3 regions of the Limnohabitans sp. 2KL-3 genome follow, and region 3 is predicted to be linked to each of the others. Evidence: predicted binding sites of a transcription regulator. Region 3 holds the regulator's gene; each other region holds the start of a gene.
The links. Region 3 encodes sigma-54, which starts transcription at its own class of promoters, with help from an activator protein. Its sites were predicted from a motif close to TGGCANGNAANCTGCTTT; they were not measured.
Positions count from the first base shown of each region.

Region 1 (5,628 bases), on a different contig from region 3:
TGCCGCTGACTTCGGAGTCTTTGAGCGTATACAGCGCCAGCGGCATCCACGCCAGCGGGCTGATGGGTTTGAGCACCTGGATGAAAGGGTCAAACGCCTTGCGCATGAGGGGCGACATGCCGATCATGAAGCCCACCGGCAGCGCCACCAACACGGCCAAGAAAAAGCCCAGCGCCACACGACCCAGCGAATGCGCCAACTGAATGCCGATGCCTTTGTCGTTGGGGCCTTTGTCGTAAAACGGATCGGCCAGGTGCCCCAGCATGGCTTTGCCTACTTCCAGGGGTGGCGGAAAGCCTGTGGTTTTGACTGCGCCTGGGTCCTTGCCCATCATCTTCTGGTACTCGATCTCGTCGGCTGTCATGCCCGCCTTGGCAGCGCCAGCCACCGTGGGCGCGGTGGCCGACAGCTGCCATGCGCCCAAAAAAACCAGGAACATGAGCAGCGAGACCATGGCCGCGCGCAAATTGAGGTGCGTGGTTTTCATGTGCCTTAGCCCATCTTGTTGATCGCAAAGCTCTTGATGTAGTCCTCGGGCTTGGCCGGGTCAAACTCTTTGCCCATGATCTTGTACTTGGGGTAAGGCGTGGTGGCGGCAAAGTCGTGGCCGAGCTCTTTCATGTGTTTGCGCGCATCGGTGATGAGGAACACCTTCTCGGCGATTTGTTTGTAGTTCACATCGCCCTTCACATAGCCCCAGCGCTTCATTTGTGTAAGCATCCACACCGCCATGCTCTGCCAAGGCATGGGGTCAAAGTCGGCGCGGTCAGGCACGTTTTGCACCTTGCCCAAACCATCGGCAAATTTACCGGTGAGTACTTGGGCAATCACCGCCTCGGGCTGGTTCAGGTACTGGGCGGGTGAGATGACTTTGGCAATCAGCTCACGGTTGCCCGGCTGGCGTGCCATGGCGGCGGCCGTGAGCACCGCACGGTAAAGCGCGGCAAAGGTGTTGGGGTTCTTCTGAATGAATTCGGTGCTGGTGCCAAAGGCGCAGCAGGGGTGGCCATTCCACAGGTCTTTGGTCAGCATGTGGATGAAGCCGACTTCGTCAAACACCGCACGCTGGTTGAAAGGGTCAGGTCCCAAGAAACCATCGATGTTGCCCGAGCGCAGATTGGCCACCATCTCTGGCGGCGGCACCACGCGGATTTGCACATCGGTGTCCGGGTTGATGCCGTTTTCGGCCAGGTAGTAACGCAGCAAGAAGTTGTGCATCGAGTAATCGAAAGGCACCGCAAACTTGAAACCCTTCCAGTTCTTCGGGTCGCGGTTGTTCTTGTGCTTGACGGCCAGCGTGATGGCCTGGCCGTTCACGTTCTGGATGGTGGCCACGTTCATGGGCGTGGCGTTGGCGCCCAGCCCCATGCTGATGGCCAAGGGCATGGGCGAGAGGAAGTGCGTGGCGTCGTATTCCTTGTTGATCATCTTGTCGCGAATCAGCGCCCAGCCCGCGGTCTTGGTCACTTCGACATTCAGGCCCTGCTTTTGATAAAAGCCCAATGGATCGGCCATGATCAGTGGCGTGGCGCAGGTGATCGGGATGAAACCGATCTTGAGGTTGGTTTTTTCCAGCGGGCCTTTGCTTTGCGCCAAAGCCTGCAAGCTGGCCACAGGCAACACGCTGGCAATGGCGGCCATGGCGGTTTTTTTGCCCACGGCATGCAAGAACATGCGGCGTTCCTGGTCCTGCGGGAACAAGGCCTTGACCAAGGTGGCTTCGATGAATTCTTGGCTGTAGGCCTCGAACTCTGCGGTCTCGGAACGGGCACGCAACTGAGCCGCGGCGGCATCGGCGGCCACCTCGGCGTGGTGGTCGGCGGGTGAATGATCACGTCCGCAGCTGCACTTGAGCATCAGGGGGCGGTCGGCGTTGTAGGGGTCAAAGAATTCAGACATGGCGGCCTCGCTTTGTTGAAGATGCTCAGGTCCATGCAAGCTGTGGGCCAGAAATCGTTGAAAGCGTGCCGTCGGCGGCACGCGGCTTCATTTCGTGAGCGGCTTGTCGACGCGGTGTAGGGCAACCCCTACAGGGGGAATGCCTGCATTTTGTAGAAGCCCCGCCCTTGGGGCGATTCTTGGTGGTTTGCGTGGGTGATCGCGACGGGGGCGTCGCTCCTACAGGGGGAATGCCCTGCATTTTGTGGGAGCTCCGCACTCGGGGCGATGGGTCGTGGTTTGCGTGGGTGATCGCGACGGGGGCGTCGCTCCTACGACAAGAAGCGTTGGTGCAAACATCATCGGGCCGGCTCAATCCATGGCCCGCTCAACGCCCCCCATTCAGGCTTTGTGCGTACAAAGCCAGCTCCACATCGTTCTTGGTGCCGGTCTTTTCCAGGATGCGTGCACGGTAAGTGCTCACCGTGTTGGGAGCCAAGCTCAGCTGCGCACCAATTTCGGTCACGGTGTGGCCTTGGGTCAACAAAAGGTAGACCTGATGCTCGCGGTGCGAGAGCAGTTCGATCCCGCTTTTGGTGCGGCCCTGGCTCACCAGGCTGGCCAGCGCTTCCGCCGTGGCGGGTGTGACGTGCATGCCGCCTGCGGCCACGCGACGCAGCGCCGCCATCAAAGCGTCAGTGTCGGTGCTTTTGTTCAGGTAACCCGATGCGCCCAGCTGAATGCAGCGCACCGCGTATTGTTTTTCTGGGTAGGTGCTGAGCATCAGCACCGGCAAGCAGGGCCAGTCGCGCCGCAAAGCCTGCAAGACATCCAGCCCGTCCATGCCGGGCAGGGCGATGTCCAGCAAGACCACATCAATGCCCTGGGGTCCTTGCAGTTTATAAACGGCATCCAGCACCCCGGGGCCGGTCTCGGCTTCGGCCACCACCTGCAGCAAGGGGTCATCGGCCAAGACCATCTTCAGGCCTTCACGCACGATCTTGTGGTCGTCGCCCAGCAGCACGCGCACCGTGGCGTTCATGTGAGCACCTCACCGTCCGGCAAAGGCATGGACAAGCGCATTCTTGTACCCCGACCAGGTGCACTGTCAATGTCGATGACGCCGCCAAAGTGCCGCGCCCGCTCGCGCATGCCCATGATGCCGTAGGCCTGCGCCGACTCAAACGCTTGGAGCAAGGCACCGCATCCATCGTCTTCCACAGACAGGTGCAGCCAACCTTCACGCTCCACCATGTCCACATCCACCGTGCGTGCGCGGGCGTGGCGGCCCACGTTGCTGAGCATTTCCTGAAAAATGCGAAACACCGCCATGGCCATGGGCTCGGGCAACACGCGTTGCTCGTTCACTTCCATGCACCACTTGAGTTCTTGCTCGGCCGACTGCACAAACTCCTGCGCCTGCCACTCCAGCGCACCCCACAGGCCCTGGTGGTCCAGGATGCTGGGGCGCAGGTCGGTGATGATGCGCCCCACGTTGACCACCGCGTTCTCGATCAGGCGGCTCATGTTTTGGCACTTGCCCCGCATCTTCTCGCGCATGGTTTGCGCTTCTTCGGCGGCCCTCTGCTCTTGTTCGGACAGGCGCTTGTCCAGCCAACCCACGTCCATCTTGAGCGCCACCAGCAAACTGCCCAGTTCGTCGTGCACCTCGCGGGCGATGCGGGTGCGCTCCTCTTCGCGCACAGCGTCGGACCAGGCGGCCAGTTCGCGCAGCTGCTGCAAAGCGGTTTCCAGCGCATGGGTGCGTTCGGCCACGCGCACTTCGAGCTCGTCCTTGGCTCGGTGCAAGGCCTCTTGGGCCCGCTTGCGCTCGGTGATGTCCACAAAGGTGACCACCGCGCCGCGCACCTGGCCCTGGTCAAACACCGGGTAACTGGCGTACTCCACAGCAAAGCTGCTGCCGTCTTGCCGCCAGAAGACCTCGCTGTCGATGCGGCAAGGCTCGCCTCGGCGAAAGGCGTTGTAAATGGGGCAGTCGTCCATGGGGTAATGCGCCCCGTCACCATGCGAGTGGTGCGTCAGGATGTGCATGTTCTGGCCCAGCACCTGCTCGGGCTCAAAGCCGATCATTCGCGCACCGGCCGGGTTGATGAAAACACACAGCCCCTCCAGATCCACCCCAAACACGCCCTCACCGGTCGAAGCCAGCATGAGGCCCAAGGGGTCACGCCAGGCATCCGGGTTGTCCTGCCCCACTGTTCTGAAGTTCTGAAAATCGAATTGCATGCTGGCGAACATGCAAGGCCTGTGCCATGCCCACTTTCAATGGATCGGGGGTTTCATGCACAAAGCTCAACAAAACTCGGGGCTTGAGGCCTCCCATCCTTCTTTCAAAATGCATTATTTAGTATTCATTAAAATCACCGTTTTGTTGTTCATTCGGCATCCAATGCGCTTGCCCTTGGCAGCCTCAAACCGCAACCGTCCCCCTTTTTGGCCCCATGTGGGTTGACCATGAAAAAATTACGCCTGTGCCTTGCCTATGGTTTAAATCTGGTCGCTTGCACCAGCGTCTCCTTGAGCGACGCCCAACAAGACCAGCAGGTCAAATCCTTTCAAGCCCCCGCCCATCAGGCCGGCATTTACATCTATCGCCACGAAATTTTGGCAAGCACGGTGAAGATGGCGGTGTCGCTTGACGGCCAAACCATCGGGCACACAGCCGCCAAAACATTTTTGTACAAAGAAGTTGCACCCGGCAAACACACACTGACCTCGGTGTCAGAAAACACCTCCACCCTGGACCTGCACGTCAAAGCAGGCAAGCTCTATTACGTCTGGCAAGAGGTCAAAATGGGCATCCATTCTGAAAGAAGCAAATTGCACCTGGTGAGCGAAACGCTGGGTCAACGCAGCGTTCTCGAGACCCAGATGGTGCAAACCCGCTGACTTGCACGCGCTTTGGGGTATGCAAGTGACAGACAAGTTCGTCCTGATCGTCACAATGGCAACTTCCCAACCCCTTTAGTGAAGATGCCATGCCCGCCCCTCTGACCGACACCATTCGATTGCAAGGTGCCTCCAATTTCCGAGATGTCGGCGGCTACCGGACTCACGATCTGCGACGCGTCAAAACCGGCCAAGTGTTTCGATCCGACCATCTGGCGGGTTTGAGCTTGGACGATCTGTCGCAACTCAAACGTCTGGGCATTGGCCACAGCCTGGATTTTCGCGGCGCAAACGAGTGCATGGCCACGCCTTACGACATTGCGGGCGTGCAGCGGGTCGCGCTGACGATTGAGCCCACCGTGATCGCACGCATGCAAGCCTTGGTGGCCCAGGGCATCGTTCCCAGCACCGAAGAAACGATCAACTTGATGCGCGAGACCTACCGCGATTTTGTCAACCACAACGCCCACACCTTTGGTCGGTTTTTAAAGCACTTGCTGGAACACCCCACACCGCAAGTTTTTCACTGTACAGCGGGCAAAGACCGGACCGGGTTTGCTGCTGCGTTGCTGCTGTCGGCCTTGGGCGTGGACCGCGCCACCATCGAGCACGACTATCTGCTGACCAACCAGCTGTACAAGCGTGACACACGACTGGAAGGCCAAGGCCACCCCCATGTCATGAAAGTGCTGTGGCAAGTGCAGCCCGAGTTTTTGCATGCAGCGTTTGAAGCCGTCGACACGCAGCACGGGGGCATGCGCGACTACCTGCACGGGGCCATTGGCCTGAGCCCGCAAGAGCTGCTGGAACTGCAGCGGATGCTGCTGGAGGATGAAGGCC
Region 1 covers NZ_CXON01000010.1:90,398-96,025, reverse strand. The annotation lists gene ntrB (nitrate ABC transporter permease) at 1-487, opposite strand, end outside; gene AMM41_RS13455 (CmpA/NrtA family ABC transporter substrate-binding protein) at 493-1,899, opposite strand; gene AMM41_RS13450 (response regulator) at 2,267-2,920, opposite strand; gene AMM41_RS13445 (sensor histidine kinase) at 2,917-4,125, opposite strand; gene AMM41_RS13435 (DUF2846 domain-containing protein) at 4,354-4,788, shown strand; gene AMM41_RS13430 (tyrosine-protein phosphatase) at 4,878-5,628, shown strand, end outside.
Region 1: AMM41_RS13455 (CmpA/NrtA family ABC transporter substrate-binding protein) is a predicted target of sigma-54. The motif match lies at 1,932-1,949, and genes of this name have one in related genera.

Region 2 (5,628 bases), on a different contig from region 3:
TGTTTCGGGTTGCCGACTGGCCGCCAATTCCTGCGCAGCCAGCAAGCGGTCATTGGGGGTCTCGCTGCTGAGCAAGGCAGCCGCACGGGCCTGTCGCACCAAGCTCTTGACCGTCTCGTCAGGCTCGGTGGCCAGCGCTTTGTCAAGCAGGGGCGCACGGCTGGCGTCCGGCTCTTTGAGCAGCGACAAGGCGGCCAGGCGGCGCACCTTCACATCGGTGCTGAACAACTTGAGCGCCGCCAAGGCGGTGTCGAGTTCACCCCGCAAGCGGTTGTTCAGCATCACGTCTTCGGCATCATCGGGCACAGGCACCGATTGGCCGGTGACCGGGTCTGTGCCCTGACCGTCGCGCACGACCAGCACTTGGTCTTTGGCAATTTTGACCACATCGTCGGCCAGCGCTTGCAAATAGGCCGCCGTTTTTTCATCGCCTTGGGCCACCGCTTTGGCCAAGGCTTCAACACGCGCATCGCTCTCTCCAATCGCGATGCCTCGGGCCTCGTCCATCGTCAGAGCATGCGCAGCCGTCAGGCCCCACAGCGCACTGGCGATCAACGCGCCTTTCACAATCCATCTTTTCATTTTGATCATCTCTTGGCCTCACATGACTTTGGCCGTAGGTCGGAGCTTCAGCTCCGACAAGCACCCATGTCGGGGCTGAAGCCACCGACCTACAAAACGCTGTTGCCATTTGGAAAAAGGGAGGGACTGTGCCCTCCCTTTTTCAGAACACGCTCAAACGATCACTTCTTGGCTGGCTCGTCAGGCTTCTTGTCGTTGCCTTCAATGAAGGGGCTCCATGGCTTGGCCTTGACGGGGCCAGGCGTCTTCCACACCACATTGAACTGGCCATCAGCCTTGATCTCGCCGATGAACACCGACTTGTGCAGGTGGTGGTTTTTCTCGTCCATCTTGCTGGTGATGCCGCTAGGAGCCTTGAAGGTTTGTCCGGCCATGGCTGCAATCACTTTGTCGGTGTCGGTGGACTTGGCTTTTTCAACCGCTTGCTTCCACATGTTGATGCCGATGTAAGTCGCTTCCATCGGGTCGTTGGTCAAAGGCTTGTCTTTGTGACCTGCGATGTTTTTGGCCTTGGCGTAAGCCGCCCACTTTTTGGTGAACTCGTCGTTGGCTGGGTTCTTGATGGACATGAAGTAGTTCCATGCCGCCAAGTGACCCACCAAAGGCTTGGTGTCCACGCCACGCAGCTCTTCTTCACCCACCGAGAAGGCCACCACAGGCACGTCTTTGGCCTTCAAGCCTGCATTGCCCAGTTCCTTGTAAAAAGGCACGTTGGAGTCACCGTTGATGGTGGACACCACAGCGGTCTTGCCACCGGCAGAAAATTTCTTCACATCGGCCACGATGGTTTGGTAATCTGAGTGACCAAACGGGGTGTATTTTTCATCGATGTCTTTGTCAGCCACGCCTTTGCTTTTCAGGTAAGCACGCAAGATTTTGTTGGTGGTGCGGGGGTACACATAGTCGGTGCCCAGCAAGACCCAGCGCTTGGCGCCGCCGCCTTCTTTGCTCATCAGGTAGTCCACGGCAGGAATCGCTTGCTGGTTGGGCGCAGCGCCTGTGTAGAACACATTTTTTGACAGCTCTTCGCCTTCGTATTGCACGGGGTAGAACAGCAAGCCGTTCATTTCTTCGACCACCGGCAACACCGATTTGCGAGACACCGATGTCCAGCAACCGAAGATGACCGAGACCTTGTCTTGACCCAGAAGCTGCTTGGTTTTTTCAGCGAACAAAGGCCAGTTGGAAGCCGGGTCCACGATCACGGGCTCGAGCTTTTTGCCGAGCACGCCGCCCTTGGCATTGATCTCATCAATGGCCATGAGCACGGTGTCTTTCAACACGGTTTCAGAGATGGCCATGGTGCCCGACAAGCTGTGCAGCACGCCGACTTTGATGGTGTTGCCCGCTTGCGCTTGGGCTTGGTTTGCAAAACTCAGGCTGCCAGCCACAATGGCTGCAGCAGTTGCGAGGGCTTTAAGATTGCCACGGCGGTTCATCATGTGATCACTCCAATCAGGAAAGTAAATGGATTCAAAAAAGGGCGGAGCGCTTGCAACGCTGCAATTCCTCTTGCAATCACCGTGCCAACTTTTCAAAATGCAGGAATGCACCAGAACATGCCTGAGCGACTTCCTAGGGAAATCACACAGTCCCTATAAAGAGGCATGCTCTTTGCTACATTGATGTTCAGCTCGCCCAACACATTCAAAGCACGCACCAAAATGGAACTCACCCCTCGCGAAAAAGACAAACTGCTGATCTTCACGGCGGCACTTTTGGCCGAACGCCGCAAGGCACGTGGCCTCAAACTCAACTACCCCGAAGCCATCGCGCTGATCAGCGCTGCTGTCATGGAAGGCGCACGCGACGGTAAGACCGTGGCTCAACTCATGAGCGAAGGCCGCACCGTTTTGACGCGTGCCGACGTCATGGATGGCATCGCTGAAATGATCCCCGATATCCAGGTCGAAGCGACTTTTCCGGACGGCACCAAATTGGTGACCGTGCACCAACCCATTGTTTAAAAACACCCAGGAGCTGTCATGAAAAAATTTGCATTCACTTTGTCTTTGGCCTTCACACAGCTGGCCAACACCGCCTTGGCACACGATGGGCACGGCCTGAGTGGCACCCATTGGCACGCCACCGATGTGCTGGGTTTCATCGCCATCGCCGCGGTGCTGGCGGTGGCTGTTTATTTCGGCAAGAAGTGAGCCCCGCATGACCCCCGGAGAACTTTTGATTGACCCCGGTCAGCACGCGCTGAATGTGGGCCGCCGCACCTGCACCCTGGTGGTGCAAAACGCCAGCGACCGCCCGATTCAAGTGGGCTCGCACTACCACTTTGCCGAAACCAATGGTGGCCTGAGCTTTGACCGGGCCGCGGCACGAGGCATGCGTCTGAACATCGCGTCGGGGACCGCGGTGCGCTTTGAACCCGGTCAGCAACGCACCGTCGAATTGGTGGACTATGCGGGAGACCGTGTGGTGTACGGCTTTCGCGGCTTAACGCAAGGGAAACTCTGACATGGCCCACATCGACAAACGCGCTTATGCCGAAATGTTCGGCCCCACCGTGGGCGATCGCGTCCGACTGGCAGATACGGCCTTGGTGATCGAGGTTGAAAAAGACTTCACGCTGCAAGCCGGTGGCTACGGCGAAGAGGTCAAGTTCGGGGGGGGGAAAACCATCCGCGATGGCATGTCGCAATCGCAAAGAACGAACGCCGAAGGTGCGATGGACTGCGTGCTCACCAACGCGCTCATCATCGATCACTGGGGCATCGTCAAAGCCGACATCGGCCTGCGCGGCAACCGCATCGCCGCCATTGGCAAAGCGGGCAACCCTGACACGCAGCCGGGTGTCGACATCATCATCGGCCCCGGCACCGAGATCATCAGCTGCGAAGGCTTGATCGTCACCGCAGGCGGCATTGACTCACACATCCACTTCATCGCGCCCCAACAGATCGACGAAGCGCTGGCCAGCGGTGTGACCACCATGCTGGGCGGCGGCACCGGCCCGGCCACCGGCACCTTTGCCACCACCTGCACGCCTGGCCCTTTCAACATCGAACGCATGATGCAGGCGGCCGATGCCTTTGCGATGAACATTGGCTTTCTGGGCAAGGGCAATGCCAGCTTGCATGCCGCACTGCACGAGCAGATCAGCGCAGGTGCGATTGGCCTCAAGCTCCACGAAGACTGGGGCACCACGCCTGCGGCCATCGACAACTGCCTGAACGTGGCCGAAGAAACCGACACGCAAGTCGCCATCCACACCGACACGCTCAACGAATCGGGCTTTGTGGAAGACACCGTGGCGGCCTTCAAAGGCCGCACCATCCACACCTTCCACACCGAAGGCGCGGGCGGCGGGCATGCCCCCGACATCTTGAAAGTGGTGGGCGAAGCCAACGTGCTGCCGTCTTCGACCAACCCCACACGCCCCTACACCATCAACACGCTCGACGAGCATGTGGACATGCTCATGGTCTGCCACCACCTGGACCCAGCGATTGCCGAGGACCTGGCTTTTGCAGAAAGCCGCATCCGCAAAGAAACCATTGCGGCCGAAGACATCCTGCACGACCTGGGCGCCATCAGCATGATGAGCAGCGACAGCCAAGCCATGGGCCGCGTGGGCGAAGTCATCATCCGCACCTGGCAGACCGCGCACAAGATGAAGCAGCAGCGCGGCAGCCTGCCCGGCGACACCGATCGCCACGACAACGCCCGCGTCAAACGGTACATCGCCAAGTACACGATCAACCCCGCGATTGCGCACGGCATCAGCCACGAAGTGGGCAGCATCGAGGCTGGCAAGTGGGCTGACTTGGTGATCTGGAAGCCCGCGTTTTTTGGCGTGAAACCGGCGCTCATCATGAAGGGCGGCTTCATCGCGCTGGCCGCCATGGGCGACCCGAACGCGTCCATCCCCACACCGCAGCCGGTGCACTACCGCCCCATGTTTGGCAGCTATGGCGGGGCGCTGTCGCGCGGCTCGCTGACTTTTGTCTCGCAAGCGGGTTTGCAGGCGGGCGTGGGTGCACGTTATGGTCTGCAAAAAACCTTGTCGGCCGTGAAAAACATCCGCAAAGTAGGCAAGCGCGACATGGTCCACAATGACTACGCGCCCCGCATGGAAGTCGATGCCCAAACTTATGCGGTGCGTGCCGACGGTCAATTGCTGGTGTGCGAACCAGCCACCAGCCTGCCCATGACTCAAAGGTATTTTCTTTTTTGAACATGCCAGACCATTGACCCCCTTGCATTGCAACCCCTTGATCGCCACGAAGCCGTGGCTCCTACACTGATGCTCCTCTGCTCCAAACTCATGCCCCAAGGCCGTGGCCTGGCCCGCGTGCTGATCCAACGTGCCTGCACCATCACCCTGGACTGGGACACCCGCCAGAAAAGCCGCTTTGATGCGACCGACAGCGCAGGCCGTGCCCTGGGCATCTTTTTGCCCCGAGGCACCGTGGTGCGCGGCGGCGATGTGCTGGTGGCCGAAGACGGCTCGCTCGTGCGTGTGCAAGCCGCACCACAAGCCGTGCTGCGCATCACCGCCTGCACCGAGCACGGATCGCCCTTTGACCTGACCCGCGCCGCGTACCACTTGGGCAACCGGCATGTACCCATCGAGCTGCAACCCGACCACCTGAAGATCGAGCCCGACCATGTGCTGGCCGACATGCTGCGGGCCATGCACATGACGGTGATCGAGGTTTCTGAATCTTTTGAGCCCGAAAACGGTGCATATGGTGACCACGGTGGGCATGCCGGTCACGGACACTCACCAGCTCATGGCCACGATCACCCACACACCGACAACGCCGCAACTGCCGAGCCGCATGTGCATGGCCCAGATTGCCAACACGGGCATGCAGCACCTGCTTCAAGCCCGGCAGTGGCCAAGCGCATTCCTATCGGCATCCCAATCCGCACCGTGCAAGCCGCGCCCCATGTGCACGGCCCCGACTGCCAGCATGAGCACTGACACCGCGCCTTCGGGTTTGCTGCAACTGATCTGGCTCGCATCGCCAGCGTTGCCCATCGGCGGCTTTTCGTATTCCGAAGGCCTGGAAGCCGCCATCGAGCAAG
Region 2 covers NZ_CXON01000002.1:208,064-213,691, forward strand. The annotation lists gene urtB (urea ABC transporter permease subunit UrtB) at 1-582, opposite strand, end outside; gene urtA (urea ABC transporter substrate-binding protein) at 744-2,021, opposite strand; gene AMM41_RS03335 (urease subunit gamma) at 2,247-2,549, shown strand; gene AMM41_RS21735 (hypothetical protein) at 2,568-2,738, shown strand; gene AMM41_RS03340 (urease subunit beta) at 2,746-3,051, shown strand; gene ureC (urease subunit alpha) at 3,053-4,771, shown strand; gene ureE (urease accessory protein UreE) at 4,841-5,524, shown strand; gene AMM41_RS03355 (urease accessory protein UreF) at 5,514-5,628, shown strand, end outside.
Region 2: urtA (urea ABC transporter substrate-binding protein) is a predicted target of sigma-54. The motif match lies at 2,094-2,111, and genes of this name have one in related genera.

Region 3 (5,628 bases):
GCGTTCGCCATAGGGCGGGTTGAGCAGCATGACGCCGGGCGTCTCGCTGGGGGGCATGCGTTGCAGCGCATCACCACCTCGGAACTCGATCACGCCGGACACGCCAGCACGCTCGGCATTGCGCTCCGAAAAGTCGACCATGCGGAAGGCCACATCGCTTCCAAAGACGGGCGCGGTGGGTTCGTGTTCCAGGTCACGGGCTTCTTCGATCAGGCCTTGCCAGACGTGGTTCTGGAAGGGCAGCAATTTCTCGAAGCCAAAGCGGCGTTGCAAACCTGGGGCGATGCCGCAGGCGATTTGCGCCGCTTCGATCGGGATGGTGCCGCTGCCGCAGCAGGGGTCGTACAGGGGCACGGTGGCGTCCCAGCCGCTGGCCGCGATCATGGCGGCGGCCAGGGTTTCTTTCAAAGGCGCATCGCCCTTGTCGGTGCGCCAGCCGCGCTTGAACAGCGGCTCGCCCGAGGTGTCGATGTAGAGCGTGGCCGTTTCGGGGGTCAGGTGCGCGTAGATGCGCACGTCGGGCCAGCTGGTGTCGACGCTGGGACGCTCGCCGCGCTTGGCGCGAAAGCGGTCGGCTACCGCGTCTTTGATTTTGAGCGCCGCAAAGTTCAGGCTGGTCAGTGGGCTGTGCTGCGCCGTGATGTCGATCTTGAAGGTTTGCTTGGGCGTGAACCAGATTTCCCAAGCCACTTCGCTGGCTGCGCGGTACAGGTCGTTTTCGTTGCGGTAATCGGTGACCGACAGCTGCACCAGCACGCGCTGGGTCAGGCGGCTGTGCAGGTTGATGCGCAGGGCGTCGCGCCACGAGGCGCGGGCCATCACGCCGCCGCGCCCGGTCATCAGGTCGTGGCCCGTGAGGCCGGTGATGGCGTGGACCTCGTCGGCCAAAAAGCCCTCAACGCCAGCGGCGCAGGGCATGAACAGGTTCAATGAATTCACGGGGAAAGTCTTCTCAAAGGGTTTTGCGCAGGTTGGCGGGCGCGATCTTCAGGGCTTCGCGGTACTTGGCCACCGTGCGACGTGCGCAGTCGATGCCTTGCTCTTTCAGCATCTCGGAAATTTGGTTGTCCGACAGGGGTTTGGCGGGTTTTTCAGCCGCAACAAACTGCTTGATGAGCGCCCGCACGGCGGTGCTCGACGCGGCGCTGCCGCTGTCGGTGCCCAGGCCCGAGCCAAAGAAATACTTCAACTCAAACGTGCCTTGCGGCGTGGACATGTATTTGGCCGTGGTCACACGGCTGATGGTGGACTCGTGCATGCCCAGCTCGTCGGCAATTTCGCGCAGCACCAGTGGGCGCATGGCCAGAGCGCCGTGCGTCAAAAAGTTCTTTTGTCGCTCGACGATGGCGGTGGACACGCGCAAGATGGTGTCAAAGCGCTGCTGGATGTTCTTGATGAACCAGCGGGCTTCTTGCAGACGTTGCTGCAAGCCCGCGTGGCTGTCGCCCTTGCCGCCGCGCAGGGCGTTGGCATAGATGTCGTGTACACGCAGCTTGGGCATCACGTCGGGGTTGAGCTGGATTCGAAATTTGGGTGTGCCGGTTTTGCTGGTGTTGACCACCAGCACATCGGGAATGATGATGTTGCGCTCGGCCTGCACAAAGGGCCGGCCCGGTTTGGGTTCAAGCCGGGCAATGAAGGGAATGGCGGCTTTGACCACGGCTTCGCTCAAGCCACAGGCCAGCGCCAAACGCTTGTAGTCGCGCTTGGCCAGCATGTCCAGCGGCTGGGCGCAGATGGCCAGTGCCGCTTGGGCCACTTCGTCGTCGGGGGAGTCCTGCAGACAGGCTTTGACCTGGATGCGCAGGCATTCGGCCAAGTCGCGTGCACCCACGCCCACGGGTTCGAGCGATTGCAGCAAGCCCAGCGCCACCGTGAATCGGTGCACCAGCTCGTCGATTTGTTCAAGGTCGTCAGTGCCGGCCAGGCTGGCGGCCAGTTCGGGCAGGGTGTCGGTCAGGTAGCCATCGTCGTTGAGCGACTCGATCAAAAAGCGCAGCGCAGCGCGGTCAATCTCGGACAAGCGCAACGACAAGGCCTGGCGGTGCAAAAAGTCGGTCAGAGAGCCGCTGCTGCCGGCCAGGTCGATGGCGTCGGCGGTTTCTTCGCCGTTGTTTTGGCGTGGGGTGGCGTCGCCGCCCCATTCGCTGTCGTCGGGGCGCATGTCCACGCTGCCGTCGCCGTCCCAGCTTTCGGCCACATCGGTCACGGCTTCGTCACGGGCTTCGTTGGCGTTGTCCTCGCTGCTGCTGGCGCTGCTGGCGCTTTCGCTCACGCGGTCGCCCAAACTGACGTGGGTGTCGGCCTGGTCCAGACCAAAGGCTTCGGCAGGCGCTTCTTCCTCGGTGCGTTCAAGAAACGGGTTCTCGTCCAGCATCTGGTCCACCTCTTGCGACAGCTCCAGCGTGGACAGTTGCAGCAGGCGGATCGATTGTTGCAGCTGGGGCGTGAGCGCCAAGTGCTGGGACATGCGCAGCGACAGGCCGGGCTTCATGGCTGTGCTTTCGTGTCAAGGCGTTGGGATGGGTGCATCACATGCGGAAGTGTTCGCCCAGGTACACCCGGCGCACATCGGCATTGGCCACGATTTCCTCGGGTGTGCCTTCGGCCAGCACGCGGCCTTCACTGATGATGAACGCGTGATCGCAAATGCCCAGGGTCTCGCGCACATTGTGGTCGGTGATGAGCACGCCAATGCCGCGTTGCTTGAGGAAGGCGATGATGCGCTGGATCTCGATCACGGCGATCGGGTCGATGCCGGCAAAAGGCTCATCCAGCAAAATAAAGCGCGGGTCGGTGGCCAAGGCGCGGGCAATTTCGACGCGGCGGCGCTCGCCGCCCGACAGCGCCACCGAGGGGGAGTCGCGCAGGTGGTCCACCCGCAAATCGGCCAGCAGTTCGCTCAGGCGTTTTTCGATTTCGGCATGGGCCAAAGGGCGGCCTTGGCCATCGGTTTGCAGCTCAAGAATGGCCCGCACGTTGTCGGCCACGGACAGTTTTCTAAAAATCGAGGCTTCTTGTGGCAAATAAGACAAGCCCATGCGTGAGCGCTTGTGAATCGGCATGCGCGTGACGTCTTGCCCATCGATCAGAATTTGCCCCCCGTCGGCGCTGACCAAGCCCACGATCATGTAAAACGAAGTGGTTTTGCCTGCGCCATTGGGGCCCAGCAAACCGACCACTTCACCTTTGTCGACTTGCACCGACACGTCGTGCACCACTTTGCGACTGCCGTAAGCTTTTTTGAGGTGCCGGGCTTCCAGGCGGCTGGTGAACGGGGCCTGGCTCATGGTTTGGATGGCGTGGCAAGGCCAGGGCTGTTGCGCAAAACGGGACGCGGTGCGGTCTGGGCTGGAGCGGCCGCAGGGGCCGATGGGTTTTGACGAGGCGTCAAGGTGGCCCGCACACGCTGGTCCCGGGCGTTCGGGCTGTCTTGTGTCCGGCCATCCACCTGAATCACTTCGGTGGTGTTGTTGAACACAATGGTTTGCCCCTGAATTTGGTCTGCCACCACGGTGCCACGAAGCATGCGCACTTCGGCGCGTTTGACCAGGGTGACCACATCGGCTTGGTTGTCATAGGTGAGGGTTTCGGCCTCGCCTTCGGTGAATTCCTCCAGACCTTCGCGTTTTTGACGAAAGAACACCCGTTCATTGGGGGCCGCCCACAAGCGGGCCACTTGTTTGCCTTGGCTGTCTTGCTGAACTTCCATGCGGTCGGCCCGCAACACCAGGGTGCCTTTGGTGGCGACCACTTGGCCGTTGAATTGCGTCAGTTGTTTGTTGTCGTCGTGCCGCATGCTGTCGGCTTCAATGTGCATGGGCTTGTCGCGGTCAGCTTTCTCAGCCCATGCAGGCAGGCTCAACCCGCCCAGGCCCATGAGCATGGCGCTCAAGACGACGGTCAAAAAAGGGGTGTGGAATGTGGAGGGCATGAATCTTGCTGGACAATCGTTCGATTGTAGGCCCAAGCCTTGACGATCGGCTGCCAGCACGCCCGTGGCCCAAGAAAAACCCGGGATGGATGCTGTGCGAGCACCCATCCTCAGGCTGGGGGCGGCCTCAGCGTGCCGTGCGGGTTTGGGCGATGAGGGATTCGGCCACCTTCAGGGCGCGGTCCATGCTGCCAGCCAAGGTGCCATCAACGTAATAGCGACCCGCTACGCCCAAAGAGGGCACGCCTTCGATTTTGAAGTCGTTTTGCAGTTGCACCGCCCGTTTGCATTTGGTCGCCACGCCAAATGATTTGTAAATTTCATTGAACTTGGCTTTGTCGATGCCTTGCTTTTCAATCCAGGACAGCACCGCCGCGTCGGTGTTCAGCATGAGTTTTTCGCCGTGGATGGCGGTGAACACGCGCACATGCATTTTTTCAACCAAATCCATGGCCTCGAGCGTGAAGTAAAGGCGTTGTTGCGGGGCGAAGTCTTCGCGAAAGGCCACTGGAATGCGACGCACGGCCACGTCTTTGGGGGCATTTTTTGCCCATTGCGCAAATTGGGGCTCAAAAGCGTTGCAGTGAGGGCAGCTGTACCAGAAGAATTCAAGCACTTCAATTTTGCCGGCACCCGCATCGGTGGCCAATGGCTTGTCGAGCGTGATGTAGTCCTTGCCCGATTTGAAAGCTTGCTGCGCCCAGGCAGGCAAGCTGCCCAAGAACGCGGCTGTGGACAGCAAGGCGGTGGAAAAAAAGCGACGTTTCATCAAGGCTCCTTGGGTTTCAGCGACCCTTTGGGCGCTGGTGTTCATGTCATGTCAACGCTGCAATCGCACAAGCGTGTTGTCAATGCCGTTGGCATCCATTTTGGCCCGTGCGCGTTCTGCAGCATTTTTGTCTTCAAAAGGCCCCATCCGGACGCGGTAAACGATGCGTCCGCCTTGATCGCGCTCAGACACTTTGGCATCCATGCCCAACATGGCGAGTTTGGCTTTTTGCGCATCGGCGTCGGCACTGGTGCGGTAGGCCCCGGCCTGGACCAAGTAGTCAAAAGGTTCATTGGCACTGGCTTTGGTGACGGGGGTGCTCAAGGTGGTTTTGGCTTTGGCCAGATCACCCAGGGGGTCGGCAGTCACGGCGGCAGGGCGGGGCTCGGCTTTGGGCGTGTCTGCGGGAGCTTTGTCGGCAGGTTTTTCGGCCAGCTTGTCTTTGGGCTGGTCGTCCACCACAGGTGCTTTGGTTTCAGGCAGGGGCGCAATCTCTTCGGCGGCTTTGGGCTGCAACACGCTGTTGGGGTTCCAGTCCTTGTTTTTGCGCGTTTCCTGCACGTCCTGGTCGCTGGTGCGTGGTTGGTTTTTGTTGGAAAACGGTGTGGGCACCTTGGTCACGTAAATGGCCACAGCCATGGCCACGGACAAGCCCAGGACCAATCCGATGATGAAACCCAGAAAAGTACCGCCGCGTTGAGATTGAGCAATCATGGCAAATCCATTCACATTTTTTGGGGGGCAGACACGCCCAAAACCTTCAAACCATTGCGCAGCACCTGAGCGGTGGCCGCCACCAGTGCCAGACGTGCTTTTTTAACCGCTTCGTCGTCGACCAAAATGCGCTCGGCGTCGTAGTAGCTGTGGTACTGCGAGGCCAGGTCGCGCAAATAGAAGGTCACGTCGTGCGGCGCGAAGTCGTTGG
Region 3 covers NZ_CXON01000004.1:276,428-282,055, reverse strand. The annotation lists gene AMM41_RS08375 (THUMP domain-containing class I SAM-dependent RNA methyltransferase) at 1-939, opposite strand, end outside; gene AMM41_RS08370 (RNA polymerase factor sigma-54) at 953-2,494, opposite strand; gene lptB (LPS export ABC transporter ATP-binding protein) at 2,532-3,290, opposite strand; gene lptA (lipopolysaccharide transport periplasmic protein LptA) at 3,287-3,934, opposite strand; gene AMM41_RS08355 (thiol:disulfide interchange protein DsbA/DsbL) at 4,062-4,703, opposite strand; gene AMM41_RS08350 (SPOR domain-containing protein) at 4,755-5,417, opposite strand; gene argS (arginine--tRNA ligase) at 5,429-5,628, opposite strand, start outside.